4 regions of the Actinosynnema sp. CS-041913 genome follow, and region 1 is predicted to be linked to each of the others. Evidence: riboswitches for the same ligand, from Rfam matches in the RefSeq annotation. Region 1 holds a riboswitch; each other region holds the start of a gene.
The links. Region 1 has a riboswitch for cobalamin ahead of metE (5-methyltetrahydropteroyltriglutamate--homocysteine S-methyltransferase). Riboswitches for the same ligand answer to the same signal wherever they lie in the genome.
Positions count from the first base shown of each region.

Region 2: linked by a shared signal. The riboswitch ahead of ACQPZF_RS20405 (peptidase) and the one ahead of metE (5-methyltetrahydropteroyltriglutamate--homocysteine S-methyltransferase) in region 1 are both predicted to bind cobalamin.
Region 3: linked by a shared signal. The riboswitch ahead of ACQPZF_RS33615 (magnesium chelatase subunit D family protein) and the one ahead of metE (5-methyltetrahydropteroyltriglutamate--homocysteine S-methyltransferase) in region 1 are both predicted to bind cobalamin.
Region 4: linked by a shared signal. The riboswitch ahead of ACQPZF_RS18320 (CbtB domain-containing protein) and the one ahead of metE (5-methyltetrahydropteroyltriglutamate--homocysteine S-methyltransferase) in region 1 are both predicted to bind cobalamin.

Region 1 is NZ_CP192037.1:3,110,299-3,117,660, reverse strand. Features, by position in the region: gene ACQPZF_RS15035 (helix-turn-helix domain-containing protein) at 1-644, shown strand, start outside; gene ACQPZF_RS15030 (TetR/AcrR family transcriptional regulator) at 1,428-1,967, opposite strand; gene ACQPZF_RS15025 (FAD-dependent monooxygenase) at 2,055-3,269, shown strand; cobalamin riboswitch at 3,304-3,505, shown strand; gene metE (5-methyltetrahydropteroyltriglutamate--homocysteine S-methyltransferase) at 3,625-5,835, shown strand; gene ACQPZF_RS15015 (DNA/RNA non-specific endonuclease) at 5,912-7,362, opposite strand, start outside.
Region 2 is NZ_CP192037.1:4,392,930-4,400,291, forward strand. Features, by position in the region: gene ACQPZF_RS20395 (hypothetical protein) at 1-554, opposite strand, end outside; gene ACQPZF_RS20400 (hypothetical protein) at 551-988, opposite strand; gene ACQPZF_RS20405 (peptidase) at 985-2,274, opposite strand; cobalamin riboswitch at 2,366-2,495, opposite strand; gene ACQPZF_RS20410 (cytochrome P450) at 2,583-3,848, shown strand; gene ACQPZF_RS20415 (hypothetical protein) at 3,914-4,414, opposite strand; gene ACQPZF_RS20420 (helix-turn-helix domain-containing protein) at 4,624-5,454, shown strand; gene ACQPZF_RS20425 (DUF397 domain-containing protein) at 5,458-5,664, shown strand; gene ACQPZF_RS20430 (SDR family NAD(P)-dependent oxidoreductase) at 5,802-6,740, opposite strand; gene ACQPZF_RS20435 (nuclear transport factor 2 family protein) at 6,797-7,312, opposite strand; gene ACQPZF_RS20440 (TetR/AcrR family transcriptional regulator) at 7,353-7,362, shown strand, end outside.
Region 3 is NZ_CP192037.1:7,484,945-7,492,306, reverse strand. Features, by position in the region: gene ACQPZF_RS33640 (LysE family translocator) at 1-309, opposite strand, end outside; gene ACQPZF_RS33635 (serine protease) at 477-1,196, shown strand; gene ACQPZF_RS33630 (GNAT family N-acetyltransferase) at 1,217-1,675, shown strand; gene ACQPZF_RS33625 (8-amino-7-oxononanoate synthase) at 1,629-2,828, opposite strand; gene ACQPZF_RS33620 (cytochrome P450) at 2,865-4,106, shown strand; cobalamin riboswitch at 4,272-4,396, shown strand; gene ACQPZF_RS33615 (magnesium chelatase subunit D family protein) at 4,436-6,619, shown strand; gene cobO (cob(I)yrinic acid a,c-diamide adenosyltransferase) at 6,629-7,243, shown strand; gene ACQPZF_RS33605 (cobyrinate a,c-diamide synthase) at 7,240-7,362, shown strand, end outside.
Region 4 is NZ_CP192037.1:3,841,494-3,848,855, forward strand. Features, by position in the region: gene metH (methionine synthase) at 1-2,439, shown strand, start outside; gene ACQPZF_RS18310 (HAD family hydrolase) at 2,736-3,374, shown strand; gene ACQPZF_RS18315 (CbtA family protein) at 3,596-4,339, opposite strand; gene ACQPZF_RS18320 (CbtB domain-containing protein) at 4,348-4,533, opposite strand; cobalamin riboswitch at 4,565-4,740, opposite strand; gene ACQPZF_RS18325 ((2Fe-2S)-binding protein) at 4,895-5,644, opposite strand; gene ACQPZF_RS18330 (LysE family transporter) at 5,662-6,351, shown strand; gene ACQPZF_RS18335 (GNAT family N-acetyltransferase) at 6,339-7,362, opposite strand, start outside.

The DNA.
Region 1 (7,362 bases):
GCAACGGCGGGCCCTCCGGCTACCGGGCCGGGGACGCGCAGCGAGCCTCCGTCCGGCGAGCGCGCCGGCGGCGAGGCACCTCCGCACCGTCGGCTCCGGCGGCCGCGGACCCGTACGGGCGCGACCCGGAGGCCGTGGCCGACGCCGTCGCGGAACTCACCGCCATGCTGGGGCAGACCGGCCTGCCCCCGATGATGGCCAGCGTGTTCGCCTGCCTGTACGCCACCGACACCGGCAGCCTCACCGCCGCCGAACTGGCACGGCGGCTACAGGTCAGCCCGGCCTCAGTCTCCAAGGCCGTCAGCTACCTGGAAGCGCAGGAACTCATCCGGCGCGAGCGCGACACCGCAGGCAGGCGGGAACGGTACATCGTGGGCGGCGACCTGTGGTACCGGTCGTTTCTGGCCAGCGCCCAACGCAACGCCAACCTGGCCGAGGGCGCCCGCCGCACCGCCACGATCCTCGGCACCGACACCCCGGCCGGCGCCCGACTGGCCGGTGCCGCCGAATTCCTCGACCGCACCGGCCAGGAAATCAACCAAGCCGTCCAGCGCTGGTGGCAAACCCACCCCAAAGACGACTCACCACCACCACCACCACCGCCAAGGCACCCCTCGACCAAGCAAAACATCAACACGCAATAAGGCGACGCCGAACATCGGGCGAACACACGCCATTCGGCAGAAGCGGGAGTTCGCTGCAGGAGGAGACTGACGCGCAGGTACCGTTATCGAGAACGTGTTCTTACAACGACGCCGAGCCGCAACGACCTTGGCAACTGACGGCTCCCCGTACCACCGCGCCGCGCCGTTCAACGCGCCGTGCTGGCGTTCGAGGCGCGATCAACCTCGCGGCATGACTAGCACGGTCCCGCGGCCAACGAACCTGCTGCGCTCACTGACAGTGCAACTGGCCGCCAGCGGGGAATCGTACTGGCCGTCCGCGGGTGGCCGTCCACGGGGAATTCCGACTGGCCGCTGACATACGCAGCTTGACGGCAGAAGAGTGACCACGACGCAAGGCGACCAGCACCTACGCAGGTCTTGGACACAGCCGGGAACACTACGAAAAACGACCACATCATCGGAAGCCCCAAGCGTTGCCGGGGGACCGGTCTCAACGGGACGCGCCGCCCGCAGCGCAACCCGCCCAGGGTGTCAAGTCGCGTTCTGCTCCTGGGTACGCGAGTCGATCGGCTGGGCGGGTTGCTTTGCGGGCGGCGTGTTGCGCTGACACCGGTCCCCCGGCAGCCTTTAGGGCTTCCGATGATGTGGTCCCGTTGCATGCTGTCCCCGGCTTGAGCCCAGACCTGCGTAGGTTCTGGTCGCCTTGCGTCGTGGTTCCTCTTCTGCCGTCAAGCTGCGTAAAGCAAAGATTCAAGAGCTTGTTCGCTTGAGGCTGCAAGGTGGGCTCGGCCCGGAGGTGGGTCAGGCCGACAGGCCCAGTGCCGCGCAGGCGGCAGCCACGCCGGCGGCGCGCAGGTCTTCGTGCGGTGCGTTCGGGAAGATCAGCACGCAGTCGGCCAGACCGCCCAAGGCGACGGTCGCCTTCGCCGCGTCGGCGAGTGAGGGGTCCGGCCCTACCAGCAGCGCGCCCAGCCGCTCCCTCCACTCGAACAGCCGGTCGATGAGACCCAGTTCGCTCAGCGAGGTCAGTTCGTAGACGATCAGCGCCACTACCTCGCGGTGCCGGTGGTGCAGGTCGAAGTAGCCCTCCAGCAGGGCGCGGGGCGCCGGCTCGGTGCGCTCGGCTTCGGTCACGAACCTGTCGCCGTCGTCGAACAGCGGCAGCACGATGCTGCGCACCAGGTCCTCACGGGACGAGAAGTGGTAGTACAGCGCCGGTTTGGTGATGCCGAGGCGGTCCGCGATCTCTTGCAGGCTGGTGCTCCGGATCCCCTGCTTGAGGAACAGCTCGCGCGCGACGGCCTGCGCGCGGGCCTTGGTGTCGGACTTGGCCTTGGACATTCCCCCAGCTTAACGACTTAACGGTCGGTAAGGCTTGCATGACTCCGACCCGTGCACTTACCATCCGGTAAGTAAGGAGGTAGTGACATGAAGATCCTGATCTCCGGCGCGAGCATCGCCGGACCGGTGACGGCCTACTGGCTTGCCCGGAACGGCTTCGAGGTGACCGTGGTGGAACGGTCGCCGGCACTGCGCAAGACCGGCGGTCACGCTGTCGACCTGTTCCGGCCCGCGATGGACATCGCCGAACGGATGGGCGTGCTGCCTGCTCTGCTGGACCGCAAGACCGGCACCGATCGGATGACGATCCACAGCCCCGGCGCGCGGCCGGTCGAGGTGGACCTGCGCCGGGTGTACAGCGCGGTGTCCGACCGGCACGTCGAGATCATGCGGGACGACCTGAGCGAGGTCTTCCACGACGCCACGCGCGGTGACGTGGAGTACGTGTTCGGCGACTCGATCACGTCCGTCTCGGCCGACGGCGAGGTGACGTTCGAGCGGGGCGCGCCCCGCCGGTTCGACGTGGTGATCGGGGCGGACGGACTGCACTCCAACGTGCGGCGACTGGTGTTCGGCGACGTGCGCGAGGATTTCATCGGGGCGTACCTGGCGGTGCAGTCGGTGCCCGACGGTCTCGGTCGCGCCGACTACACCACCGCGTACATCGAGCCCGGCCGGATCGCCGCCATCTACAGCGCGCGCGACCTGCCCGACGCACGGGCGGTGTTCCTGTTCCACAGCGGGAAACTGGACTACCACTACCGGGACGCGGTGCGGCAGAAGGAGTTGCTGCGCTCGGCGTTCACCGGGATGGCGGAGGCCGAGAGCTGGCTGGACCACGACGGGACGTTCTACTTCGACTCGATCACCCAACTGCGCATGGACACCTGGTCACGTGGCCGCGTGACACTGGTCGGCGACGCGGGCCACTGCCCCGGCCCGGCGGTCGGCGGCAGCACCAGCCTCGCCGTCGTCGGCGCGTACGTCCTGGCGGGCGAACTCGCGGCGGCCAACGGTGACCACGAGCGTGCTTTCGCCGCGTACGAGGCGGAGATGGGCGACTACGTCCGCCGCAGCCGGGTGGTCGCGCTGGCCGCCGCGAAGCGCATCGTGCCCAGCACCCCGCGGGACGTGTGGCTGCTGCGCAACGGGGCCAGGCTGGTGAGCCACCTGCCCATGCCGCTCGGCCGGGCGCTGGCCAAGCTCAACCGCAACGGCATCCGCCTGCACGAGGCCGTTCGGACCAAAGACTACGCCTCGACCACCCGTGCCGTGGCCGTGCCGCCCGACCCGTCCAGGTGATTCCCGCATCGTGAACCCGGTTCCCACGATCCGCTACGCTCGGGGGGCTGGTGGTCCGCCCCGTCGCGACGGGGCGGGGCAAGAGGGAACCCGGTGCGAGTCCGGGACTGCCCCGCAGCGGTGAGTGGGAACGAAAGCCGTAGTCACAAGCACTGGAAGCCTCCGGGAAGCCACGGCCGGTAGGAACGCGCAGGACGCCCACGAGTCCGAAGACCTGCCATCGGCCCGCGCACCGCCCGGTGCGCGGTGGTCCGAGGCCTCTCGGGTGGGCTGGGCGGACACGGCCACCGTGCCGTCCGCGAAGCGTGCCCGGACTCCGGCCCGGACCTCCCGCACGCTCGCGAGGAGAGAGCTTGTGACCACCATCGGCGCCACCGTCCTCGGCTATCCCCGGATCGGTCCGCGCAGGGAGCTGAAGCGCGCCGTCGAGCAGTACTGGTCGGGTCGCGTCGACGCGCCCGCGTTGCACGCGATCGGCGCGGAACTGCGCGCCGCGACCTGGTTGGACCTGCGGGACGCCGGGCTGGACACCGTGCCCGGCAACACGTTCTCGTACTATGACCACGTCCTGGACACGGCCGTGTTGTTCGACGCAGTGCCGCAGCGGTTCCGCGCGCTCGGCCTGTCCGAAGTGGACACTTATTTCGCCATGGCGCGAGGCCACGACGACGCTCCGCCGCTGGAGCTGACCAAGTGGTTCGACACCAACTACCACTACCTGGTGCCCGAGCTGGGTCCGGACACGGTATTCCGGCTCGTCGGCGACAAGCCGCTCGCCGAGTACCGCGAGGCACGGGCACTGGGCGTGACCACGCGGCCGGTGCTGCTCGGACCGGTGACGTTCCTCCTGCTGGCCAAGGGCGACCGTCGGCTCGACCTGCTGGACCGACTGCTGGACTGCTACGCCGAACTGCTGTGGACGCTGGCCGCCGAGGGCGTCGAGTGGGTGCAGTTGGACGAGCCCGCGTTCGTCGCGGACCGGTCGCCGGGCGACCTGGACGCGTTGCGCCGCGCCTACGCACGCCTGGGAGTCCTCGCCGACCGGCCGAAGCTGCTGGTCACCGGCTGCTACGGCGATCTGGGGCCGGCCTTGGACGTGCTCGCGTCGTCCCCGGTGGAGGCCATCGCGCTGGACCTGGTCGCGGGTCCGGTGCCGGCGCTGCACTCGTTGCGGGACAAGACCGTCGTGGCCGGTGTGGTGGACGGGCGCAACGTCTGGCGGACCGACGTCCCGTCGGCCGTGGCGAAGGCGGCGACCCTGTTGGGCACGGCCGGCGAGGTGGCCGTGTCGACGTCGTCCACGCTGCTGCACGTGCCGTACGACCTGGACGCGGAGACCGCCCTCGAACCGGCGGTGCGGGACCGGTTGGCGTTCGCCCGGCAGAAGGTGCGCGAGGTCGTGCGGATCGCGGAGGCGCTGCGCGGCTCGGCCGACGCGGGCCGCGCGCCTGCCGCCACACCGCGCCGGGACGACCACGTGCGGGCGCGGATCGCGTCGCTGCGGCCGGAACACGGGGTGCGCGCGCCCTACGCCGAACGGGCCGCCGCGCAGCAGGCGCGACTGGGTCTGCCGCCGCTGGCCACGACGACCATCGGCTCGTTCCCGCAGACGTCCGCGATCCGCACGGCGCGGGCCGACCTGCGGGCGGGGCGGCTGGACCAGGCCGGGTACGTGGCGCGGATGCGGGCGGAGATCGGGCGGGTCATCGCGTTGCAGGAGGACATCGGCCTGGACGTGCTGGTGCACGGCGAGCCCGAGCGCAACGACATGGTGCAGTACTTCGCCGAGCACCTGGAAGGGTTCGCCACCACCGAGCACGGCTGGGTGCAGTCCTACGGCTCGCGCTGCGTGCGCCCGCCGATCCTGCACGGCGACGTGTCGCGGCCCGCGCCGATCACCGTGCCGTGGAGCGTCTACGCGCAGTCCCTCACCGACCGCCCGGTCAAGGGGATGCTCACCGGGCCGGTGACCATCCTGGCGTGGTCGTTCGTGCGCGACGACCAGCCGTTGGCGGAGACCGCGGCCCAGGTGGCGCTGGCGCTGCGCGACGAGATCCGCGACCTGGAGGCCGCCGGCGTCCGGATCGTGCAGGTGGACGAGCCCGCGCTGCGCGAGCTGCTGCCGCTGCGGAGGTCCGGGCACGCCGCCTACCTGGAGTGGTCGGTCGGGGCGTTCCGGCTGGCCACGGCGGGCGCGTCGCCGGCCACCCAGATCCACACGCACCTGTGCTACTCGGAGTTCGGCGAGGTGATCGACGCGATCGACGGGCTGGACGCGGACGTGACCACGATCGAGGCCGCGCGGTCGAAGATGGAGATCCTGGACGACCTGCGGTCGGCGGGCTTCGGCCGGGGCGTGGGTCCGGGCGTGTACGACATCCACTCGCCGCGCGTGCCGGACACCGACGAGGTGGTGGCGCTGCTGACCGCGGCCGTGCGGGCGGTGCCGGGGTCGCGGCTGTGGGTGAACCCGGACTGCGGCCTCAAGACCCGCGGGTATGCGGAGGTCGAGCCGGCCTTGCGCAACCTGGTGGCCGCGACCGGACGGGTCCGGGCCTCGTTGTAGCGAGCCGAGTGCCGGCGCCTCGCCGGGCCTCGACTTCCCGTGCGCCCCTCCGCGGCGGAGGGGCGCACGGGAAGCGTCACCACTGGATGGACTCCAAGGCGTCCAACGGCTGCCGCTCGTCCAGCGACTCCGGCACCGTCAGCGTGTCGGCGGCTTGCAGCGACTTCGGGAACGTGAAGCCGCACCGCGCCTCCACGTCCGCCACCTTCACCTGGAACACCCGGAACTCGTCGAGTTCCAAGGCCTCCAGTTGGTTCAGGTTCTGGGTCAGCACGAACGCCCGCGCCTTGAGCACGCCCTGCTCCACGAACGCGATGACCTTCCAGTACTCGCGCGGCAGCCGAACCCCGCGGAACACCCGGTCGTCGGCCTGGAACACCGGGCCGCCGTAGACGCTCACCCGCAGGTTGTCCACGTCCACGTCGGACAGCACGGCGTCCTCCAGCCTGCCCCACAGGCCGTTGCGCATGCTCTGGTTGAAGTCATCCAGTTGAGGCGTGATGTTGGTGAAGAAGAACGAGTCCACATTGGCCTGTTCCGCCTCGTTCTTGCTGCCCCACAACAGGTCCGCGCGCCGCGCCACGTGGCCCCGGTCGAGCCGGTTGCCCTTGTACAGCTCGTCGCCGACCTGGAACTCGGCCGGGATGCGCGAGTCCAGCACGAACGGGATACCGCTGCGGTTCACCGTCTTCAGCGTCTTGCCGTCGATGTTCCACGCCACCCAGAACGCGAACCGCCGGGACTTGCACTGCGCGAGCGAGAAGTGCGTGTAGTCCACGACTTCCGACCCGCCGAGCACCACGGCGTCCGCCTTGGCCGCCGCGCCGAGCACCGGCACGCCGACCGGCACGCCGAGGAAGTCGGCGGCGAAGCCCTTCTTCTTGGCCACGGCCTCCGGCTTCGGCGGCTGGAGGGTGACGCCGAGCTTCTCGAACACCGACTGCGGCAGGCACGCGAGCGCGTGCTCGTCGGTGCTGCCGCCCGCCTCACCGCCGAAGTGCAGGCCCGCCATGGTCTTGCCGACCTTGCCGTTGGCGGACTTGAACATCCACACGGATCCCGAGTCGCCGCCCGTGCTGATCTCGCCGCCGGTCGCGGGGCGCGCCGGGTCGGGGCCGATCTCGAAGCAGCCGATCTCCCGGGCGCCCACCGAGCCGCCGTAGTCCAGCTTCACGATGGCGTCGACGCGCCGCACGATCCCGTGCGTCACACCGGTCGTCCGGCCGCTCTTGACGACCTTGTCGCCCAGTTCCGGCTCGCCGATCTTCTCCGCGGTCACGCCGAGTTCCAGGATCTCGCAGACGAACCGCCGGTCCTCGATGGTCGCGATCGCGCAGTCGCCCGCCGCGCCGAGGTGCGACCGGACGAGCGTGCCCACCCGGTTGCGGTCGACCCGGTTGTCGTCGTGCGGACCCGGTTGCACGATGACGTCGCCGAGCGCGCCATCCGGGCCGTGCAGGACGTGCCAGTTCGACAGGATGTACGGGGTGCCGTCGACGCGGTCGTAGACGATGCAGCCGACGGTGC
Region 2 (7,362 bases), 1.3 Mb from region 1:
CCCGACCGGCCGGGTTGAACAGGTTGGCCTTGCCGATCGGGCTGACCGGGCAGTCCGGGCTGACCGGGTTGGCCGGTGGGCTGCGGCGGCGGGGCGTGCGTGGGTTCGGGACGTGCCGGAGCAGGGGCAGGCGGCGCGACACCGGGTTGCCCGCCCGCCCCGAACGCCCAGCCCTCGACCGCGCCGGGAGCCGGATCACGGCCCGCCGCACCGACATCGCTGTACACCCACGACCCGCCGGGCCGCGCGTGCCAGTACGACCAGTAGGCGTCGGTGGGGGAGGCGTTGACGCACGGATCGCTCTCCGGCACGTTGTCGATCCGGCAGACGAACCCGGCGAACCGCTGGGCCATCCGGTAGCCGAACCCCGCGCCGCTCAACGCCGCCAGACCGCTGCCCGGGTCACCGGCCGCGCAGCCGGTCCGCACCTCGCCGCCCAACGCGCGGAAGTCCACCACCACCGTCACGCCGGCGCAGTCGGCCGCCGCCGAGGCGGGCGCCGGAGCGCCCGCCACCAGCAGACCGACCGCGATCAGCAGCGCACGCGCCCTCACGGCGCGGTGGCAGGCGCCTGACCCGCGCCGAACGCCCAGCCCTCGACACTGCCCGGCGCGGGGTCGTGGCCGGCCGCGCCGGACGTGCTGTAGGTCCAGGCGCCGCCGGGCTGCGCGTGCCAGTACGACCAGTAGGCCGTCACCGGAGCGCCGTTGCACGGGTCGGGCAGCGCGTTGATCCGGCACACGAAGCCCGGCCGGCGCGGCACGAAGGCATAGCCGAACCCGGCCCCGGTGAGCGCCGCCAGGCCGGTGGCCGGATCACCCGGCGCGCACGCGGTCTGCACGGTCCCGCCCAGCGCGGTGAAGTCGACCACCACCGTGACGCCGCTCGTGCCCGGACACGCCGCCGCCTGCGCGGCGGGGGTGACCGCCACCAGCGCGCCGCCCGTGGCGGCCAGCACGGCCAGCGTCGACAAGAGCCTGCGGATCATCGCTGCTGCTCCTTCACCGTGGCATAGCGCTTGCGCCCCAACGTCATCGCCAGCGCGCCCGCCACCAGCAGGAGCGTGCCGAGCCACAGCGCCGGGCCGACCGGCACGCCGGTGCGGGCCAGTTCGTCGCCGCCCGACCCGGCGAAACCGGCCGGGGTATCAGTGTCCGAAGTGGACGGTTCGGTTGTGGTGGTGGGGGCCGGGCAGTCGAGCACGGGCGCGGCGGGCTTGTCGCCGGCCGACGAGATGTCGGCCAGGCTCACGCCGGTCAGCCCCAGGATCGCCTGCGAGGTGGCGCGGATGGCGTTGCCCGGCTGGAAGTCCCCGGCGTCGTAGTTGATCGCGCCCGTCGCCGCCCCGGCACAGCCCACCTGGAGTTTCGTCAGGTACGCCACGGCCCGGTCGGCGACGTCGTCCCGTCCGCCGACCCGCAACGCCTGCGCGGCGAGCCCGGTGCTGTTGGCGTTGCTCGTCGTGCCCTTGTCGCCCGGCAGGCCGTTGTCCGGGAACCCGCCGTCGGCGAGCTGCCGACCGGCCAGCCAGGCGACGCCGTCCGCCGCGTCGGCGGTGCGGCCCGCGGCCAGCAGCGCCTGCACGGCCATCGCCGTGGCGTCCACCTGGGAAGTGCAGGTGGCCTGCGCGAACTGCAACGGGAACCCGCCGTCCGGGCACGCGCTGCCCGCCAGGAACGTGACGGCGGCCTCGGGCGCGGTGCCGTGCCGCTCCAGCGCCACCACCGCGATGGACTGGCTGAAGTTGTTGGTGAAGTCGCTCGGGTAGGAGGTCTTGTCGGTGAACCGGCCCGACGGGGCCTGCAACGCGGTGAGCCCGGCGATCAGGTCGACGCCGCCGAAGTTCGCGGGGTCCTTGCCCTGCGCGAGCACCGCGAGCGCCAGCTTGGCGTACGCGCCGGCGTACTGCGAGCCTTCCTCGTCGGTGACGTAGGCGTTGATCGTCTCCGGCTTCTCCAGCCACGCCAGCGCCTTCGCGGCGTTGTCCTGGGCGACCCCGGCCGCGTCGAGCGCGAGCAGCGCGTCGATGGTCAACCCCTGGTCGGGGAAGGTGTCCGGGCCGATCACGGTCTCGAACCGCTCGCCGTCGACGAGTTGGCGGGCCAGCCACCCGGCCGCCGCCTCGACCGGCTTCGTCGTGACAGGCCCGGCGTCGGCGGGTTCGGCGAGAGCGGATGCGGGCGCGGAGGTGGCCGGCTCGGCGAGGGCGGCGGGCGCGGCGAGGAATGCGGACAGGGCGACGGCGAGCACGGGGGCGGTCCGTCTCAACGGCATGGTTCGGCCTTTCCGGGCGCAAGGCGAGCGCGGACCCCGGACAGCCGTCACCGACTCCCCCAGGCTCCGACCCGCGTTCCTCGACGGTGTCAGGAGCAGTGCACGCACGGCGGGTGTTCGGGCTCGTCCGATATCGGACCTACCGTTGCGGGTCAGCGCCGGATTCCGACCGGCTTCCCCCGCGTCATGCGCGATTCCCGATCGTCTGTCAACGGGACACGGCCTGTCAATCCGCCTGTGGCGCGATGCCACCCACTCGTACGTACGGTTACCGTCGGTCAGTCGAACCTGGGGAAGAGGGGTGTGGGATGGCGACTCTGGCGTCGGTGCGCGACGGCTTGGTGGCGTGGGTCGCACGGCGTTCGGTGACGCGGTGGGTCATGGGAAGGATCGGTTCGCGGGCGTTGTCGCTGCTCCCGGACCGTGCGCTGGTCCCGCTGAAGCGGGACGGGGTGACGCCGGCCGCGGAACTGGAGCGGATGAGGGGGAGCGGTCCGGTCCACCGGCTGCCGGTGCCGTTCGGGGTGCGGGTGTGGTTGGTCACGGGTCAGCCCGAGGCGAAAAAAGTGCTTTCCGACACAGAGGCGTTCAGTAACGATTACGCCCGATTGGGCGCGGCCATAGGGCGGATCGAGCAGACGCCGGGCGGTCTGGGCTTCGCCGACCCGCCCGACCACACGCGGCTGCGCAAGCTGCTGACGCCGGAGTTCACCATGCGCCGGCTGTCGCGCCTGGTGCCGCGCATCGACGAGATCGTCACCGAACGCCTGGACGCGATGGCGGCGGCGGACGGTCCGGTGGACCTGGTCAAGGAGTTCGCGCTGCCCATCCCGTCGCTGGCCATCTGCGAACTGCTCGGCGTGCCCTACGCGGACCGCGCCCGGTTCCAGGAGTTGGCGGCGGCGCGGTTCGACCTGTTCGGCGGGGCGGCGTCGGCGCTGGGCGCGATCTCCGAGTCGCTGAAGTACATGGAGCAGATCGTCCGACGCGAACGCCGCAACCCCGGCGACGGCCTGATCGGCATGATCATCCGTGAGCACGGCGACGCGGTGAGCGACGAAGAGCTGGCGGGCCTCGCCGACGGCGTGCTGACGGGCGGTTTCGACACCACCGCGAGCATGTTGGCGCTCGGCGCGATCGTGCTGATGAGCGACCCGGCGGCGCGCACGGCGATGCGCGACGACGATCAGGCCGTCGGACCGCTGGTGGAGGAACTGCTCCGGCACCTCAGCGTGGTGCAGGTCGCGTTCCCCCGGTTCGCCAAGCACGACCTGGAGATCGGCGGCACGGAGATCAAGGAAGGCGACGTGGTGGTGGTGTCGTTGAGCGCCGCCAACCGCGAAGGCTTGGCACGCCTGGACTTCGACGCGGCCCGCAAGGTCTCCGCGCACCTGGCGTTCGGGTACGGCGCACACCGCTGCGTGGGCGCAGAACTGGCCCGGATGGAGCTGCGCGCGGCCTACCCGGCCCTGCTGCGGCGGTTCCCGAACCTGCGATTCGCCGACGACGAGCCGACTTTCCGCACCGCGTCGATCGTGCACGGGGTGGACCGGCTGATGGTCCACGTCCGCTGACGACCGTGCACCCTGCACGACCGTGCAGGGTGCACCGTGGGTTCGCGGTAGGACGGTCGTTCGCGTTATCCCTGCGCCGCAACGACTTCGCTCATACCGGACGCGGCGGCCGGCGCACCCGCGGCCAACCGCGTGATGCGCTCCGCGGCATCCTCGGCGGCGTCCATCGCCTGGGCCGCCGCGTCGGCCGCGGCCTGGGCGGTGTCGGCCGCCCCGACCGCCGCGCCGGCCTCCTGCCGCAACCGCTCCGCCAACTCGGAGTCCCCGCCCCGTTCGGCGATCGCGGCCCGCTCCCGCGCGAGCACCGCCGCGCGCCGCGCCTGCGCCCCGGCGTCGTAGGCGGCGTCGGCCACCTTGTCCGCCGCGTCGATCAGCTCCATGTCGCCCAGCACCGCCGCGATGTCCCGGCGCAGCGCGAGCGCGTGCGAGTCGCGCAGGGTGATCTCCACCCGGCTGCCGATCGACAGGAACACGGTCCGCCCGACACCGCTCCGCAACCGCACCTCCACGTCGGCGTCCGGGTGCAGGGCCATGCTCGCGACGATGTCGTCCGTCCCCCAGCTCACGAGGCCACCCCCGCGCGGCTTCCACTGTTCGGCACTGTGTCCGTCCTTCCTGTGTCGTCACCGGGCGGCTCGGGACAGCGACCGGCGCGCCGCGTGCCCGGCGCAACGCCACTGTGGGAGGATTCCCGTTGACATCTGAGGTGCTTTCCGGGAGAACAGTCACATGTTCCCGGAAACCCGGCAACTTGTGTCACCTGGACGGAGTACATATGCCGAGGAAAACGCCAGGTCCGAAGGCCAAGGGCCTCGGTGGGGAACTGCGCGTCCTGCGCAAGACCGCCAAGGTCACGCTGGAACAGGCCGCCGCCTCCATCGGCCTGTCCAAGCAGGTCCTGTCCCGGCTGGAGACCGGCCAGCGCAACATCGCGCCGGACGAGGTCGCGGGCCTGCTCGGTCTCTACGGCGTGAGCGGCCCGCGTCGCGAGCAGTTGCTGACGATGGCGCGCACGCTCAACGACCCCGGCTGGTGGGAGCTGAACGCGCCCGGCATGACGCAGGAGTCGGCGACGCTCGCGGACTACGAGGACCGCGCCAAGCGCATCACCGACTGGTCGCCGCTCCTGGTGCCCGGACTGTTGCAGACCCCCGACTACGCCCGCGCGTTCATGCTGGACGACGGGGTCACGCCCACCGAAGTGGAAGCGCGGCTGGCCGCGCGGATGCGTCGGCAGGAACGCCTGGACCGGGACGACGTGCACTACACGGCCCTCATCGGCGAACCGGCGCTGATCGGCAACGACGAGATCCACCGCGAACAACTCGCCGCGCTGGCCTCCGCCGCCGAACGCCCGAACGTGACCGTCCGGGTGGTGCCGACGCAGTCGATGCCACGACTCGGCCGTGTCGGTGCCTTCATGATCCTCGACGTGCCGCCGGCCGTGGTCGTCCACGTCGAGATGGCCCGATCCGGCGCGTTCCTCGACGACGAGGCGTTCACGACGCCCTACCTGCGTCGCGCCGGGCGACTCAGTGAGGTAGCGCTCAGTGCGACACTGTCTCTGCGTCGGCTTGTCGGACTACGAGACGAAATGGAAGTGTGATTGATGCAGCTACCTGCACTGACGTGGCGCAAGTCGGCCCGGTCGGAGTCGCAGTCGAACTGCGTCGAGTTGGCTTGCCTGCCGGACGGCGGGGTCGCGATGAGGGACAGCAAACTGGGCGACGGCAGCCCGGTCCTGTCGTTCACCCGCAGCGGGATCGCCGCGTTCCTCGGTGAGGCCAAGGACGGCGGGTTCGACGGCCTGTCCTGATGGCGGGTGGTGGGCACCCGCTGACGTGCCGAACGGGAGACTCGCCGACGCGCAGTGCTTTGCCTCGGCGAGTCTCCCGTTCGGATTTTCTCAGCAGGGCAACGTCGGAGCGCCGCCCACACGGAAGTGGCGTCGGGTCAGGGGTCTGGCGTGATCCCGGTGATGGAGGCGGTGAGCTGCCACAGCTCACGTGCGAGCCGGGGGTCTCGTGCGGTCCCGGTGCGGCGGGCGGGACCGGCCGGTCCACGGATCTCGAAGAGGCCGGTCGGGCCGAGGTAGTCACCACCGCGGACCGGTCCGGTGGCGGCGAGGAGCTGTGGTCGGATGCCCGCGGCCACCGGCTGGGAGAGGTACCGGTCGGGTAGCACGAGCATGCGGGCGCGCCAGGTGTTCCTGCGGGCGAGGGCGTTGTTGAGCAGCTCCGAGGCCGTCAGTCCCGGATGGGCGGCGACCGAGAGCACTGAGTCCCCGGTGGCCCGCAGTCGCCGGTCGAGTTCGGCGGCGAACAGCAGGTTCGCGAGTTTGGAGGCCCCGTAGGCGCGTGTCGGTGAGTAGCGGCGGCGCTCCCAGTGCAGGTCGGTGAGGTCGAGGCCGCCGGTGCGGTGCCCGAGGCTCGATGTCGTGACCACCCGCGCGGGCCGTTCCGGCTGCCCGGCCGCGCGCAGCGCCGGCATGAGCAGCCAGGTCAGTGCGGCCGGGCCGAGGTGGTTGGTGCCGATCTGCAGTTCGAACCGGTCACGGGTCTGCTCGTGCGGTCCCAGTGACACGGCGGCGTTGTTGACCAGTACGTCGACCCGGTCGCCGGTGCGTTCCCGGATGTCCGTGGCGGCGGTGTGCACCGAGGCGAGGTCGGCCAGGTCGAGCAGCACGAGTTCGGCCGAGCCCGGCCCGTCGATGCCCGCCCGCACCTGCTCGACGGCCGCCGTTCCACGCTCGGCGTCACGAGCGGTCATCAGGACCCGGGCGCCGGCCCCCGTCAGCACGGCGGCGAGTGCGCGGCCGAGGCCGGAGGTGGTCCCGGTGACGACGATGGTGCGGTCGGCGAGGTCGGGAACGGCGTGGGGTGGTGGTGCCATGGTCAGGTGTCCCCAGTTCGAGGGTTTCGTCAGGGCGTTTCGGCGGACGGCCTGCCTCAGGCCGGCGTGGTGGCGTTCCCGGATGTCAGGGCCGTCTGGAAGATGCCGAAGTTGCCGGTCATCCAGAGGGTGGTCAGCTTGAGCCGGGCGATCCGCCAGCCGTGCGGGGTCCGCTCGAAGTGGTTCGTGTAGTACCCGTACACCGTTTGGTCGCTGTCACCGGTGCTGTTGGGCAGGTGGTGACTGGCTCGGACGTAGGCGACACAGGTGGCCCGGTTCTCGCCGTCGAAGCTGATGCGGAGATTGGTGATCATGTGTTGGGTCGCCTGGAAGGACTCCATCCTCGGCGCGGTGCCCCGCACCCAGTCGTCGGCGGCCAGGCGCGTGACGGGCTGTCCGAAGCCGTCGCTGAAGTCGACTTCGACCTCATCGGTGAAGCAGCTTCGGAACAGCTCCCAGTCGCGGGAGTCGGTGCTCGCGGCGTAGCGGATCTGGACATCACCGATCTCTGCGCGATCGAGCAGCCAGAGCACGCGAGCGTCGCCGCCCCGGGTTTCATGTGACGTTGTCATGTGACCCATGGTCGCATCTCAGATGACATTGTCAAGTAAGATGGGCTGTG
Region 3 (7,362 bases), 4.4 Mb from region 1:
GGCGACGGCGGTCCGGCGCAGCAGGCCCCGGCCGATGCTCAGCGCCAGGTACAGCAGGTAGGCCGCGCCGATCCACTTCAACGCGGTCAGCACCACCGGGTACCGCGCGATCACCACGCCCAGACCGGAGATGACCAGCCCGACCTGCACGGCCGCCGCCGTGTGGATGCCGGCCAGCGCCCACAGGCCCGCCTTGGTGCCGGCGCGCATCGACGTCCGCAGCAGGAGGAAGGCGTCCACGCCCGGCGTCAGCACGACGACCGCGCACGCGATCAGGAACGTCGGTAGCTGGGTGAAGTCCAGGTGCATGGGTTTCCCTCCCTCGTTAGCCGGACAGATAGCCGTGATCTGTCTCACTGGCAGGCAAATCTTCGGTGCCAAGCGATCCTAACAACAAATTTTCCGGATTTGATACCACGTTGACGCTCCGCTACGGTTCGTGGTCATCCGGCCACCTGTCGTAGAGGAAGTACTCCATGCGCCGCAGCGCACTGGTTCTCGCCGCGCTCCTGCTCACCGCGCTCCCCGCCGACGCGGTCGTGGGCGGACGGGAAGCACCGGCCACGCCCTGGGCGGTCGCGCTGCTCGACGCGCGCGGCAACTTCTTCTGCGGCGGGGCACTGGTCGGCCCCACCAAAGTCGTCACCGCCGCGCACTGCACGATCGAGCGCACGATGATCACCACCCGCGACCGGCTGCCCGGCGAACTCCGCGCGGTCGTCGGCCGGCGGGATCTCGACTCCGCGCAGGGACGCGTCGTCCGCGTCGTGGAGATCCGGCGGCACCCCGCCTTCACCTCCGTGGCCGGCGGTGACGACGTGGCGACCCTCACCCTCGCCGAACCCGTGCCCCACCGGTCGGTCGAGATCGGCGAGGCCGTGCCGGGCGGCCTGGCCACGGTGTCCGGCTGGGGCCGCACCGGGGAACTCGCCGGTCCCAGCCGCACGCTGCGCGAGGTCGACGTGCCGGTCCGGTCGGACGACGAGTGCGCTCGGGTGATCCCCGGCTACCGGGCCGCCGTGATGCTGTGCGCGGGCTACCCGGAGGGCGGCAAGGACGCCTGCGAAGGCGACTCCGGCGGCCCCCTCACGGTCGGCGGCGTGCTGGTCGGGGTGGTGTCCTACGGCCGGGGCTGCGGGCGGGCCGGGGAGCCCGGCGTCTACACCAGGATGAGCCACTACCGCTCCGAAATCTGAGACTGTGGTACCAACGCGGTGTGCGCTCGCATCCCTATCCGGCCAAGCTGCGCCGCAAGTGGTCAGCGGATCTGACTTCCGCGCAGCTATACGCCCTGCTCAAACTTCGTGGCGAGGTGTTCGTGGTCGAGCAGTCCTCCGCCTACCCGGAGCTGGACGGCCGTGACCTCGAACCTGATACCAGGCACTTCTGGCTGGAGGCCGACGGATCGCCGGAACCCCAGGCCTACCTGCGGCTGCTGGAGGAGTCGGACGGCACGTTCCGCATCGGCCGGGTCTGCACGGCCCGCGCCGCGCGCGGTCGCGGGTACAGCCGACGGCTGATGGAGGCCGCGCTGGTCGAGGTCGGCCGGCAGGTGTGCGTGCTGGACGCGCAGACCTACGTCGCCGACTTCTACGCGTCGTTCGGCTTCATGCCCGAGGGCTCGGAGTTCATCGAGGACGGGATACCGCACCTGCGGATGCGCCGGTCTCGCTGATCACCCGTACCGCCCGTTCGAGGTCGGCCTCGGTCAGGTCCGCCCGCGCGGTCAGCCGGAGGCGGGAAACCTGGTCGGGCACCGACGGCGGCCGGAAGCAGCCGACCACCACGCCCTGCGCGCGGCACGCCTCCGCCCAGGTGAACGCGGCCTCGGGCGACGGCGCCCGCACGGACACCACGGCCGCCGTCGGGCTGCTGACCAGCAGGCCCTGCTCGCGCAGCCGGAACGCCAGGTCCTGCGCCACGTCGAGGGCACGGGTCGAGCGGTCCGGCTCCTCGCGGAGGATCCGCAGTGCCGCCAGCGCCGCCGCCACGCTGCCCGGCGCGAGGCCGGTGTCGAAGATGAACGTCCGGGCCGTGTCCACCAGGTGCTTGACCACCCGGCTCGGCCCGAGCACCGCGCCGCCCTGCGCGCCCAGCGACTTGGACAGCGTCACGGTGGTCACCACGTCCGGGGCCATCGCCAGGCCGGCCGCGTGCACCGCGCCCCGGCCGCCCTCGCCGATCACGCCGAGGCCGTGCGCGTCGTCCACGATCAGCGCCGAGCCGTGCTCGCGGCACGCCGCGGCCAGCTCGGCCAGCGGCGCGAGGTCGCCGTCGACGGAGAACACCGAGTCGGTGACCATCAGCGCCCGCCGCTTGCCCCGCGTGGCCAGCGCGTGCGCGACCTGCGGAACGTCGCAGTGCCCGGCCACCACCACGTCGGCCTTGGACAGCCGGGTGCCGTCGATCAGCGACGCGTGGATGTGCTGGTCGGCCACGATCGCCGTGCCCGGACCGGACAGCGCGGCGAGCGCGCCCAGGTTCGCCGCGTAGCCGGAGGAGAACACCAGCGCCGACTGCGTGCCGCAGAAGTTCGCCAGCTCGTACTCCAGCTCGGTGTGCAGCTCGGTGGAGCCGGTGACCAGCCGCGATCCGGTCGACCCCGCGCCCCAGCGCATCGAGGCGGCAGCCGCCGCGCCCGTCACCCGCTTGTCGCGGGCCAGGCCGAGGTAGTCATTGGACGCGAGGTCGAGGTCGGTGGAGTCGGGCGGACGGGGCCGGACCCGGCGGGCGAGACCGGCCTTGGCACGGGCCTCCGCCCGGGTGTCGATCCAGTCGAACACCGACTCCGGTCCGCCGGTCGCCTCCGGCCCTGTGCTGACACTCACGCCGGCAGTGTCGCATCCGGCCGCTACCGTCCCCGCGTGGACCTCTTCCAGGCAGGACCCGACGAGCTGCGCTCGCTGCGCGTGAACGCACCGGTCCACCTGGACGAGAACACCGGGTTGTGGCTGGTCAGCCGCTACGAGGACGTGCGGGCGATCCTCGCCGACCCGAATCGCTTCCACCCGGACAACGCGCTGACCGCCGTGACCGCGATCCCCCGCCCGGTGCTGCGCGTCCTGGCCCGCGCGGGCTTCTCCCTGCCGCCGACCCTGGCGAACAACGGCACCGACACCCACGCCGAGCTGCGGAGACTGGTCGCGGCCTTCCTCACCCCGGCCCGGGTGCAGGCCATGCGCCCCCGCATCGCCGACCTGGCGCGGGAACGACTCGCCGGATTGACGGGTCCGATCGCCGACCTGCACCCGGTCCTCGCCCGGGACCTGCCGGCGATCGTGCTGATGGAGGTCATGGGCATCGACGACGTGGACATCCCGAAGCTCAAGGCGTGGAGCACGGCGTCCCTGGAGCTGTTCTGGGGCAACCCGTCGCTGGACCGCCAGCACGAGCTGGCGAAGCCGACCGCCGAATTCCACCAGTGGCTGACCCGCCGGATCAGGACGGCGCGGGGCGACGACCTGTTCGGCGCACTGCGGGACGTGCCCATCCGCGAGGCGGCCGGACTGTGCTACTTCCTGCTCATCGCGGGCCAGGAGACGACCACCCAGCTCCTGTGCGCGATGTTCGACGCCGTCCTGCGCCACGGAGGTCTGTGGTCCAGGCTGGGCGAGCCGGGCATGCCGGCACGAGTCGTGGAGGAAGTGCTGCGCCGCGACCCGCCGGTCAACACGTGGCGGCGGATCGCGGCCGAGCCGACGACGATCTCCGGCGTGGCCGTCCCGGCGGGCGCGCACCTTCTGCTGATGCTGGCCGGCACCGGCTCGGACCCGGAGGTGTTCGCGGACCCGGAACGGCTGTGCCCGGCCCGACCGAACGCCCGCAAACATTTGGCGTTCGGCTACGGCCGGCACTTCTGCCTGGGCGCCGGTCTCGCCCGCCTGGAGGCGGAAGTGGTGCTGCGGGAGACCGTCGAACGCTTCCCGAACCTCAGCCTGGCCTCACCCGAACCGCCACCGATGCTGGGCCTGCTCTCCTTCCGCGCCCCGCTGAGCGTGCGGGTACGCCTGGGTGAGCCGGCCCACCCCGCCCCGGAGCCGGCGTCCGGCCCGAGCACCGGGCACGACGGCGACCCAGCCCTCACCGCGTCCGCCTCGCGGGGCTGATCTCGCAGGTCAGTTCCGGTGTGGACGCCGAATGCCCGGCCCACCACCGCACGCCGGAGTGATCCACCACCGGTCGACCGCACGGCCTGCCGGGGTCGGGGTTCGGGCAGGTGTGACCGTCCTCGCTCGCGGAGTCCTCGCCGGGGACTTGGAGCCCGTCGGCCGAGGTGCGACGATGCCTGGGCTGTAGGGGTGCGCGAGGAAGCCGGTGCGAATCCGGCACGGTCCCGCCACTGTGACCGGGCGTGTGGATCCGGGAGTCAGGAACTCGGCCCCCGAACTCACCGGACCGGACCCGGGCGTGGACACCCGAGGAAGGACACCGCCGCATGGGCGCGCGTTTCCCCTTTTCCGCTGTCGTCGGACATGACGACCTCCGCATGGCGTTGCTGCTGAATGCCGTTCACCCCGGTATCGGCGGGGTCCTGGTCCGAGGGGAGAAGGGGACCGCGAAGTCGACCGTGGTCCGCGCCCTGGCCGCCCTGCTGCCCTCGCTGGAGGTCGTGTCGGGCTGCCGCTTCGGCTGCGACCCCGCCGCCGTGGACGCCGACTGCCCGGACGGCCCGCACGACACCACCGCGCACGACACCACCGCGCACGACACCACCGCGCACGACACCACCGCGCACGACACCGCCTCGTCGGACGGCCCGCACGGGGTCGCCGCGCACCGCACCGCCTCGTCGGACGGCCCGCACCGCACCGCCGCGCACGACACCGCCCCGCACGACACCGCCCCGCACGACACGGCCTCCCCGGACGGCCCGCACGCGACCGCGCTGTCGGAACGGCGCGCCGCCCGGCTGGTCGAGTTGCCGGTCGGCGCGACCGAGGACCGGCTGATCGGCTCGCTGGACCTGGAGCGCGCGCTGACCGAGGGCGTCCGGGCGTACCAGCCCGGCCTGCTGGCCGCCGCGCACCGGGGCGTGCTCTACGTGGACGAGGTCAACCTCCTGCACGACCACCTGGTGGACCTGCTCCTCGACGCCGCCGCGATGGGCCGCGCGCACGTCGAGCGCGAGGGCGTATCCGTGTCGCACGCCGCGTCGTTCCTCCTGGTGGGCACGATGAACCCGGAGGAGGGCGAGTTGCGGCCACAGCTACTGGACCGCTTCGGCCTCACCGTCTCGGTGCGGGCGGCCCGCGACGTGGCGACCCGCGCGGAGGTCATCCGGCGGCGGCTCGCGTACGAGGCCGATCCCGTCGGGTTCGCCGCGCGCTGGGCCGACGAGGACGCCTCGCTGGCCTCCCGGATCGTCACCGCGCGCTCGCACCTGCCGAACGTGGTGCTGCCGGACGCCGAGGTGCGCCGGATCGCCGGGATCTGCGCGGCGTTCGAGGTCGACGGGATGCGGGCGGACCTGGTGGTCGCCCGCGCCGCCGCCGCGCACGCCGCGTGGCGCGGGGTGGGCGAGGTGGCGGAGGAGGACGTGGAGGCCGCCGTCCGGCTGGCCCTGCCGCACCGCAAGCGCCGCGACCCGTTCGACGAGCCCGGCCTGGAGGAGGAGCAGCTCGAAGACGCCATGCGCCAGGGCGCGGAACACGCCGAGGAGCCCTCCGGTCCGGACGACGACCCCGATGGGCCGGATGACGGCGGCGGCCTGCCCCAGGACGCGCCCGAGTCCACTTCGGACGGACAGTCCCCGGACGGTCGACAGCCATCGGACGGACAGCAGGGCTCTTCCGCCGAGCGCACCCACGCCCCCGCGCCTTCGTTCAAGACCCGGCTGCTCCAGGTGCCCGGTGTCGGCGAAGGCGCGCCGGGCAAGCGCTCCCGCGCCCGTGCCCGCACCGGGCGAGTGGTCCGATCGTCCACTGTGGACGGTTCCGGGCTGCACCTCGTCGGCACGCTCGGCGCCGCCGCGCCGTTCCAGGCCGCCCGGGGCCGCAGCGGTCCGGGACTGGTGTTGCGCGGCACGGACCTGCGGCTCTCGGTCCGCGAGGGCAAGGAGAGCAACCTGGTGCTGTTCGTGGTCGACGCGTCCGGCTCGATGGCCGCGCGGCAGCGCATGTCGGCGGTCACCGGCGCGGTGATCTCGCTGCTGCGCGACGCCTACCAGCGCCGGGACAAGGTCGGCGTGATCACGTTCCGGGGCGCCGGGGCCGAGACCGCCCTCCCGCCGACGAACTCCGTGGACGCGGCGGCGGCCCGACTGCGCCAACTGCGCACGGGCGGGCGCACCCCGCTGGCCGACGGTCTGCTGCGCGCCCGCCGGGTGCTGGACGTGGAACGGGTCCGCGACCCGCGCCGCCGCCCGCTGCTGGTGCTGCTCACCGACGGCCGTGCCACCGCCACCGGCACGGGCGGCGACCCGATGCGGGACGCCCTGCGCGCCGCCGGGCTGCTGGCCGCCGACGAGGTGGCGTCGGTGGTCGTGGACTGCGAGTCCGGCCACGTGCGCCTCGGTCTGGCCGGGCGCGTCGCCGAGGCGCTGGACGCCGTGTGCCTGCGCCTGGAAGAACTGTCCGCCGACCGGGTTGCGGGCGTCGTGCGCGCCGCACGAGCCGCGTAGGAGCCACCGATGCCTCAAGGACAACCGTCCGTCGTCCCCGTCGACGGGCTTACCACCAAACAGCGGCGCAACCGGCCGCTCACCCTCCTCCACACGGGGGAGATGAAGGGCAAATCCACCGCCGCGTTCGGTCTGGCGCTGCGCGGGTGGAACCAGGGCTGGTCCATCGGCGTCTTCCAGTTCGTGAAGTCAGCCAAGTGGAAGGTCGGCGAGGAGTCGGCCTTCCGCGCGCTGGGCAAGCTGCACGAGCAGACCGGCGAGGGCGGGCCCGTCGAGTGGCACAAGATGGGCGAAGGCTGGTCGTGGTCCCGCAAGCAGGGCACCGAGGACGACCACGCCGCCGCCGCGCTCGAAGGCTGGCGCGAGATCGCCCGCCGGCTGGCCGAGGAGAAGCACGGCCTGTACGTGCTGGACGAGTTCACCTACCCGCTGCACTGGGGCTGGATCGACGTGGACGAGGTGGTGGCGGCCCTGCGCGACCGGCCCGGCCACCAGCACGTCGTCATCACCGGCCGGCACGCGCCGCCGGCGTTGGTGGACGCCGCCGACCTCGTGGTGGAGATGACCAAGGTCAAGCACCCGATGGACGCCGGGCAGAAGGGCCAGAAGGGGATCGAGTGGTGAACCGCCTGGTGGTCGCCGCGCCCGCGTCGGGCAGCGGCAAGACCACCGTGGCCACCGGCCTGATGGCGGCGCTGCGCCGCGCGGGGGACCGGGTGGCCCCCTTCAAGGTCGGGCCGGAC
Region 4 (7,362 bases), 730 kb from region 1:
ATCGAGATCGCCCGCGACCAGACCCGCGACGGCGCGCACATGCTCGACCTCAACATCGACTACGTGGGCCGCGACGGCGCGGGCGACATGCGGCAGCTCGCGAGCCGGCTGGCCACCGCGTCCACGCTGCCGATCATGCTCGACTCCACCGAGCCCGAGGTGCTCCAGGCGGGCCTGGAGTGCCTGGGCGGGCGCAGCGCCGTCAACTCGGTCAACTACGAGGACGGCGACGGTCCCGACTCCCGGTTCCAGCGGATCATGCGCCTGGTGTCCGAGCACGGCGCGGCGGTCGTCGCCCTGTGCATCGACGAGGAGGGCCAGGCCCGCACCGCCGAGTGGAAGGTGCGCGTCGCGGTCCGGCTGATCGAGGACCTGACCCGGAACTGGGGCGTGCGCACCAGCGACATCATCATCGACACCCTCACCTTCCCGATCTCCACCGGGCAGGAGGAGGTGCGCAAGGACGCCCTGGAGACGATCAGCGCGATCCGGGAGCTGAAGCGCCGGTACCCCGAGGTGCAGACGACGCTGGGCATCTCGAACGTGTCGTTCGGCCTCAACCCGGCCGCCCGGCAGGTGCTGAACTCGGTGTTCCTGCACGAGTGCGTCCAGGCGGGCCTGGACACCGCGATCGTGCACGCGTCGAAGATCATCCCGATGGCGCGGATCCCCGACGAGCAGCGCGCCGTGGCGCTGGACCTGGTCTACGACCGCCGCCGGGAGGGTTACGACCCGCTGCAGAGGCTGATGGAGCTGTTCGAGGGCGTCAGCATGTCCTCCAGCCGGGCTTCGCGGGCCGAGGAGCTGGCGGCGCTGCCGCTGTTCGCGCGGCTGGAGCGCCGGATCGTGGACGGCGAGCGCAACGGCCTGGAGGCCGACCTGGAGGAAGCGCTCAAGGAGCGTCCGGCGCTGCAGATCATCAACGACACCCTGCTGTCCGGCATGAAGGTGGTCGGCGAGCTGTTCGGCTCCGGCGAGATGCAGTTGCCGTTCGTGCTCCAGTCCGCCGAGGTCATGAAGACCGCCGTGGCCTACCTGGAGCCGCACATGGAGCGGTCCGACGACGGCGGCAAGGGCCGGATCGTGCTCGCCACGGTCAAGGGCGACGTGCACGACATCGGCAAGAACCTGGTGGACATCATCCTGTCCAACAACGGCTACGAGGTCGTCAACATCGGCATCAAGCAGCCGATCACCGCCATCCTCGACGCCGCCGAGGAAAACCGCGCCGACGCCATCGGCATGTCCGGCCTGCTGGTCAAGTCCACGGTGATCATGAAGGAGAACCTGGAGGAGATGAACTCGCGCGGTGTCGCCGCGCGGTGGCCGGTCCTGCTCGGCGGTGCGGCGCTGACCAGGGCTTACGTCGAGAACGACCTGACCGACATGTACCTGGGCGACGTCCGGTACGCGCGGGACGCGTTCGAGGGCCTGCGGCTGATGGACGCGATCATGGCCGCCAAGCGCGGCGAGTCGCCCGCGGTCGACCCGGAGGCGGAGCGCAAGGCCGCCGAGCGCAAGGCGCGCCGCGAGCGGTCACTGCGCATCGCCGCCGAGCGCAAGGCCGCGCAGGAGGAGCCGGTCGAGGTCGGCCGCTCCGACGTCGCCGTGGACGTGCCGATCCCGACGCCGCCGTTCTGGGGCACCCGCGTGGTCAAGGGCGTGCCGCTGGCGGACTACTCGGCGATGCTGGACGAGCGCGCCACGTTCATGGGCCAGTGGGGCCTGAAGGGCTCGCGCGGCGGCGGTCCGACCTACGAGGAGCTGGTGGAGACCGAGGGCCGGCCGCGCCTGCGGTACTGGCTGGACCGGCTGGCCACCGAGGGAGTGCTGGCGCACGCGGCGGTCGTGTACGGGTACTTCCCGTGCGTGTCCGAGGGTGACTCGCTGGTGGTGTTGCAGGAGCCCAAGCCCGACTCGCCGGAGCGGCTGCGGTTCACGTTCCCCCGGCAGAAGCGCGACCGGCGGCTGTGCCTGGCCGACTTCTGGCGGCCCCGCGAGTCCGGCGAGGTGGACGTGATCGCGTTCCACCTGGTCACCATGGGCCAGCCGATCGCGGACTACGCCAACGAGCTGTTCGCCAAGGACTCCTACCGGGAGTACCTGGAGGTGCACGGCCTGGGCGTGCAGCTCACCGAGGCGCTGGCCGAGTACTGGCACCGGCGCATCCGCGAGGAGCTGCGCTGGTCCGACGGCGCGTCGGTGTCGGCGGAGGACCCGGACGACGTGGAGGAGTTCTTCAAGCTCGGCTACCGCGGCGCCCGCTACTCGCTGGGCTACGGCGCGTGCCCGGACATGGAGGACCGGGTCAAGGTGGTGGAGCTGCTGGAGCCGGGCAGGATCGGCGTCCAGCTATCCGAGGAGCTGCAACTGCACCCCGAGCAGTCCACCGACGCCTTCGTGGCGCACCACCCCGAGGCGAAGTACTTCAACGCGTGATCGAGACTTCGGTCTCGCCTGACTGCCGCCACCCGGAGAAGTAGGGAAGGCTGGCGGGTGGCATCGCGGTGAGGCCACGCCGGGAGTCCGCACGTCCACGACGACGTGGCTGGGGGGTCCCGCGGCCGGCCGTTGCGGTTTGCCGTGCCGGCCGCGCTCGGCCCTGTGGGCGATGACAGGCGAGGCGTGGGCCGCGCACGACGGCGAGCAGGCGGTGCCGCTGGTCGGGTCGGAGGCAAGGTGCGGGCGGTGAGCGTGGAGGAGGCCCGGTGAGCGTCGAAGCCGTGCTGTGGGACATGGACGGCACGCTGTTGGACTCGGAGAAGCTGTGGGACATCCCGCTCTACGAGTTCGCCGAGAAGCTGGGCGGCAGCCTGTCGCTGGCGACCCGGCAGGCGATGGTCGGGTCGAACGTGCCGACGACGATGGCGCTGCTGTTCGCCGAGGTCGGCATCACGCCGACGGAGGAGGAGACGGCGGACGGCGCGGCGTGGATCATGCGGCGCACCGAGGAGGTGTTCCGGGAGGGCCTGCCGTGGCGTCCGGGGGCGCGGGAGGCGCTGCGGGCGGTCCGGTCGTCCGGCGTGCCGATGGCGCTCGTGACGTCGACGGAGCGGGGGCTGACCGAGGTCGCCCTCGACACCATCGGCCGCGACCTGTTCGACGTGACCGTATGTGGGGACGAGGTGGAGGGCCGCAACAAGCCGCTGCCCGACCCGTACTTGAAGGCGGCCCGGCTGCTGGGCGTGGAGGCCGGGGCGTGCGTGGCGATCGAGGACTCGCCGACCGGCGTCGCGTCGGCCGTGGCGGCGGGCTGCACGGTCCTCGTCGTGCCGTGTGATGTGCCGGTGTCGGCGGGGGAGCGCCGGATCTTCCGCGAGTCGCTGGTCGGGGTGGACCTCGACGTGCTCGCCGCGCTGCGTGGCGAGAGCTGATCTTGAGCCCGCACGTCCGAACCGTCTCTTGAGCCGGCACGTCCGGGGTTGTCCTGGTCGGGTGCGGACCCGGCCAGGACGACCCCTATGTCGGCGGTCCGGCAACCTGCGCCGTGACCTTTCTGGTTGGTGGCGGATCGTCGGTCAGGCGGGTGGTCGGTCAGGCGATCGTCGGTCAGGCGATCGTCGGTCAGGCGGCGGTCGGTCAGGCGGGTTGTCGGTCAGGCGGTGAGCGCCTGGGTTTTGCTCCGCACGGCCGGGTCGATCAGCAGGCCGAACGCGACGCCCAGACCGAGCCACAGCGTGGCCGTCTCGGCGAGCGAAGCCAGCCGGAAGTCCCACAGGACGTCGCTAGGCATGTCCGCCGGAATCGCGTCCGGCGGCGCCGGGAACGCCAGCAGGATCACCGCGAACCCGGCGACCACGGCCAGCGCGACCGCGGTGAACCGCACCGGCCGGCTGAGATGTCCCAGCCGGGACGCGAGGTAGCCCGCGCCGAACACCAGGAGCAGACCCGCCGCGATGACGCCCAGGTAGAGCACCGTCCGGTAGCCCACCGTGTTCGGGTCGCCCACCGCCGGCGGGTTCGCCGGGTACTTGATCGCGGGCAGCAGCGCCGCCGCCCCGAACACCGCCGCGGCCAGCGACACGCTCCGGCTGAACGGCGTCCGGTCGGTGAACCAGCGCCGTGAACCGGCGTAGGCGGTGGCGAACAACGCGCCGACCGCCAAGCCGACGATCACCGCCGCGAGCACACCGCCGACCAACTGCGTGCCCCGACCGAACAGTTCGCCGTGGTCGTGCCCGCCGGTCGGGGCCGGCTCGGCGGCGGCCCGCGCCTCCTCGACGGCCAACGCGGCCCGGATCGGCACTTCGACCACGAAGAGACCGACCAGGCCCGCGAGCAGCCCGGCGATGCCCCCCGCGCCGATCCCGCGCAGCAGCACGCTCCGATAGCTGGTCATGGCCGGCCCTAGTGGCACGGGACGCCGAGCGCGTGCCGCCCGTCGTGGAAGAACTCGTGCAGAGACTCGGCGGCGTGGCCGAGCGCGACGCCGTTCTCCTGGAGGACCAGCCAGGTGACCATCAGCGCGACCAGCGCGACAGCGTAGGCCCACCTGGGAATGGGAATGGAAAGGGAGTGCGCGGGGCTCGTCATGACGGCCTCCTCCATACCTCGTGGAAGGTCAACAACAACTCATGCCGCAGCCGGTCTCCTGACTCCCGGATCGACACCGTCCCCGCGTCTTCCCAGCCGCAGTGTGCGACCAGTGACGTTCTCGGCGGGTTGGCTCCCCGGTCACAGTGGCGAGGACCGCGCCGGATTCCCACCGGCTTCCCGTCCACTGCGGCGGTCGAACCGTAGATGGCCACGACACCCCGGCACAACCGACCAGACGAGTTGTCATCCACCCCACCCGACCACACCCCGCTCCGCGCCCGCCCGATATCCGGCCTGTCGCTTTGTGGCCGCCTGCAGCTCAGGTCGTTGCCGTTGACGACTCAGGCCACTTCGGCGGTCACCTCGGCGGCAGCGGGCAGTCGCCGCAGGTCCCGCCGCCGTCGAGTCGGTAGTACAGGCAGCAGCTCCGCCGGCGGAACACCACCTCGTCGGGGAACGGGAGGAAATCCCCGGAGTCCCGGAAGGGCGGGTCGCCGAGCAGCCGCCCGCCCAACACGAGGCAGTCCTCCGCCGACGCGACGCCACTGCGGCTGACGGTGCGCAACGCCCCGGCGATCGAGGACGCCGCGTTGCCCCACAGCAGGCCTCGCGCCACCGGGACGACCTCGCGGATCGCCTCCACCACCGGCTCCAGCGACTCGGCGATGCCGACGCCGGCGACCGGTTCCTCGATGCGCACCCGCAGCCCGTCCGGCCCGTAGTGCCACCACAGGTTGCCGGGCCGGATGTCCGGCGCAACCCCGCCCACGGCATGGGCGGCGACCGTCGGGCAGAGCAAGCGGGCCGTGTAGCTGAGGAAGAACAAGGACGCCGCCACCCGGGGCTCCCCGGTCCGGTACCGCTCGGCGATCGCCCGGAGCGTGTCGGGCAATGCCGACCCGTCTAGCAGAGCGCCGCCGGACTGCCACTCACCCCCGGACTGCCCTTCGCCGCCGGACTGTCCTTCGCCCCCGGACTGCCCATCACCCTCGGATCGCCATTGGCTCCCGACTGTTCCGGCCTCGGGCCGGCCGACATCGAGGGCGAAGAAGGGGCTGAGGCCACGAATCTGGCGCAAGGTGGACAGCACGCGGACGTAGTCGGACACGTGGCTAGTCTGCCGCCGTGGACGCACTGGGCTTGGGACTGACCCTCGGCTTGGCGGCGAGCATCAGCCCCGGCCCGCTGTTGGTGCTGGTGGTGACGTCGGCGCTGCGCTCGGGATGGCGCGCCGGAACGCTCGCCGCCTGCGCACCGCTGCTGTCCGATGCCGTGGTGGTCGCGGTGGCCTTGCTGCTGCTGGACCGGCTGCCGGCGAGCGTGCTCGGGGTGCTTGGTGTCGTCGGTGCGGTGTTCGTGGTGTGGAGCGGAGTCCAGACCATCCGTGAAGCACACGCCGCCTCGCTGGGTGGGGCGACAGGCGACGGCTCAGGTGCGGGCAGTGGCAGTGGCAGTGGCGGTTCGGGTGTTGGCGGTGCACGTGTGGGTTCGGGGTTGGGGCCGGAGGACGCCCTTGCCCTGCGGCGTGCGGTGGTGGTGAATCTGCTCAGCCCGCATCCCTGGGTCGCGTGGGCGACCGCCCTGGGACCGCTGACCATCGCCACCTGGCGTGGGTCGGCGGGCGCCGGAGTGGCGTTGTTGGTCGGCTTCTACGTGACGTTGGTCGGCGGCAAGATCGTCATCGCCCTCCTCGTCGCCCGTGGCCGCCGGCGTCTTGGTGACACCGGGTACCGCCGTGCGTTGACCTGCGCCGGAGTGTTGTTGGTGCTGGCGGGCGTGGCGTTGGGCATCGAGTTCGCCGGTTACGGCAGGTAGAACGTCATCAGGTCGCCTCGCACCGGTGGGAAGAGCGTGTGCATCAGGTCCGCGTTCGGGCCTGGGTAGACGTCCGGGAACCCGGCGGTCAGGCCGCGCAGCCCCTGCGGACCGAACAGCAGGGACGCCAGCAGGTCCGGCGCGACCCCGGCTCCACCCGCCGCGCCGGGCGCCTGCATCGTGCCGCCGGCGACGACCGGCCCGACCTCGCCGGCCCGGTAGGGCAGCCGGACGTGTGACCGGTAGAAGGACACGACCGCCTCGCCCTCCGCGTCGGCGAAGGGCGACTCGGCCAGCCGCCGCCCGAACACCGGGCGCAGGTGCTCCAGCAACGCCAGCGGATCGTTGATCCGCACGTAGTACGAGTTCGCGTCCTCCGGCGGCGGACCGAGGAACGGCTCCAGCGCGTCTCCCGCCACGGTGCCCGGACGCTCGTTCGCCGTCGTCGCCCCGGTGTGCGCGAGCAACGCGTGCGCGGCGGCGGCGTCCACCGCCGCTACCTCGCACAGCCGCACACCCTCGTCCGGCGGCGTCGACCGACCGGTGCCGACCGGCAGGCCGTCCCGCTCGACCAGCCACTGCGTGCTGCCGTCGCGGGCGATCAGCCAGCGCCACAACGGGGTCGAGTGCGGCATCCACAAATCCGCCCGAGCCTGCTCGGCGTGCTGGAGGCGGGCCAACGCCGGGATGTCGTCCAGGGTGGCCTCTCGCACGGTGGCTTCCCGCACGGTGGCTTCCCGCACGGCGGCCTCGCGCACCGTCGCCTCCCGGACCGTGTCGGGGCTGGTCGGCGGGGTGCCGACCACCGGTCGCACCGGTGCGACCGGGATCGCGTAGGTGTAGCCGAACAGCCGGTAGAAGTACGGGATGCCCAGCATCACGTTCACCAACTGCCCGCGTGCGGCGGACCGCTCGTGCGCCCAGTCCATCAGCGCCCGGACCAGACCACGACCCTCGTAGTTGCGGTCGGTGGCGACCAGCTCGACCTGGCCGGCGGGGATCTCGACGCCG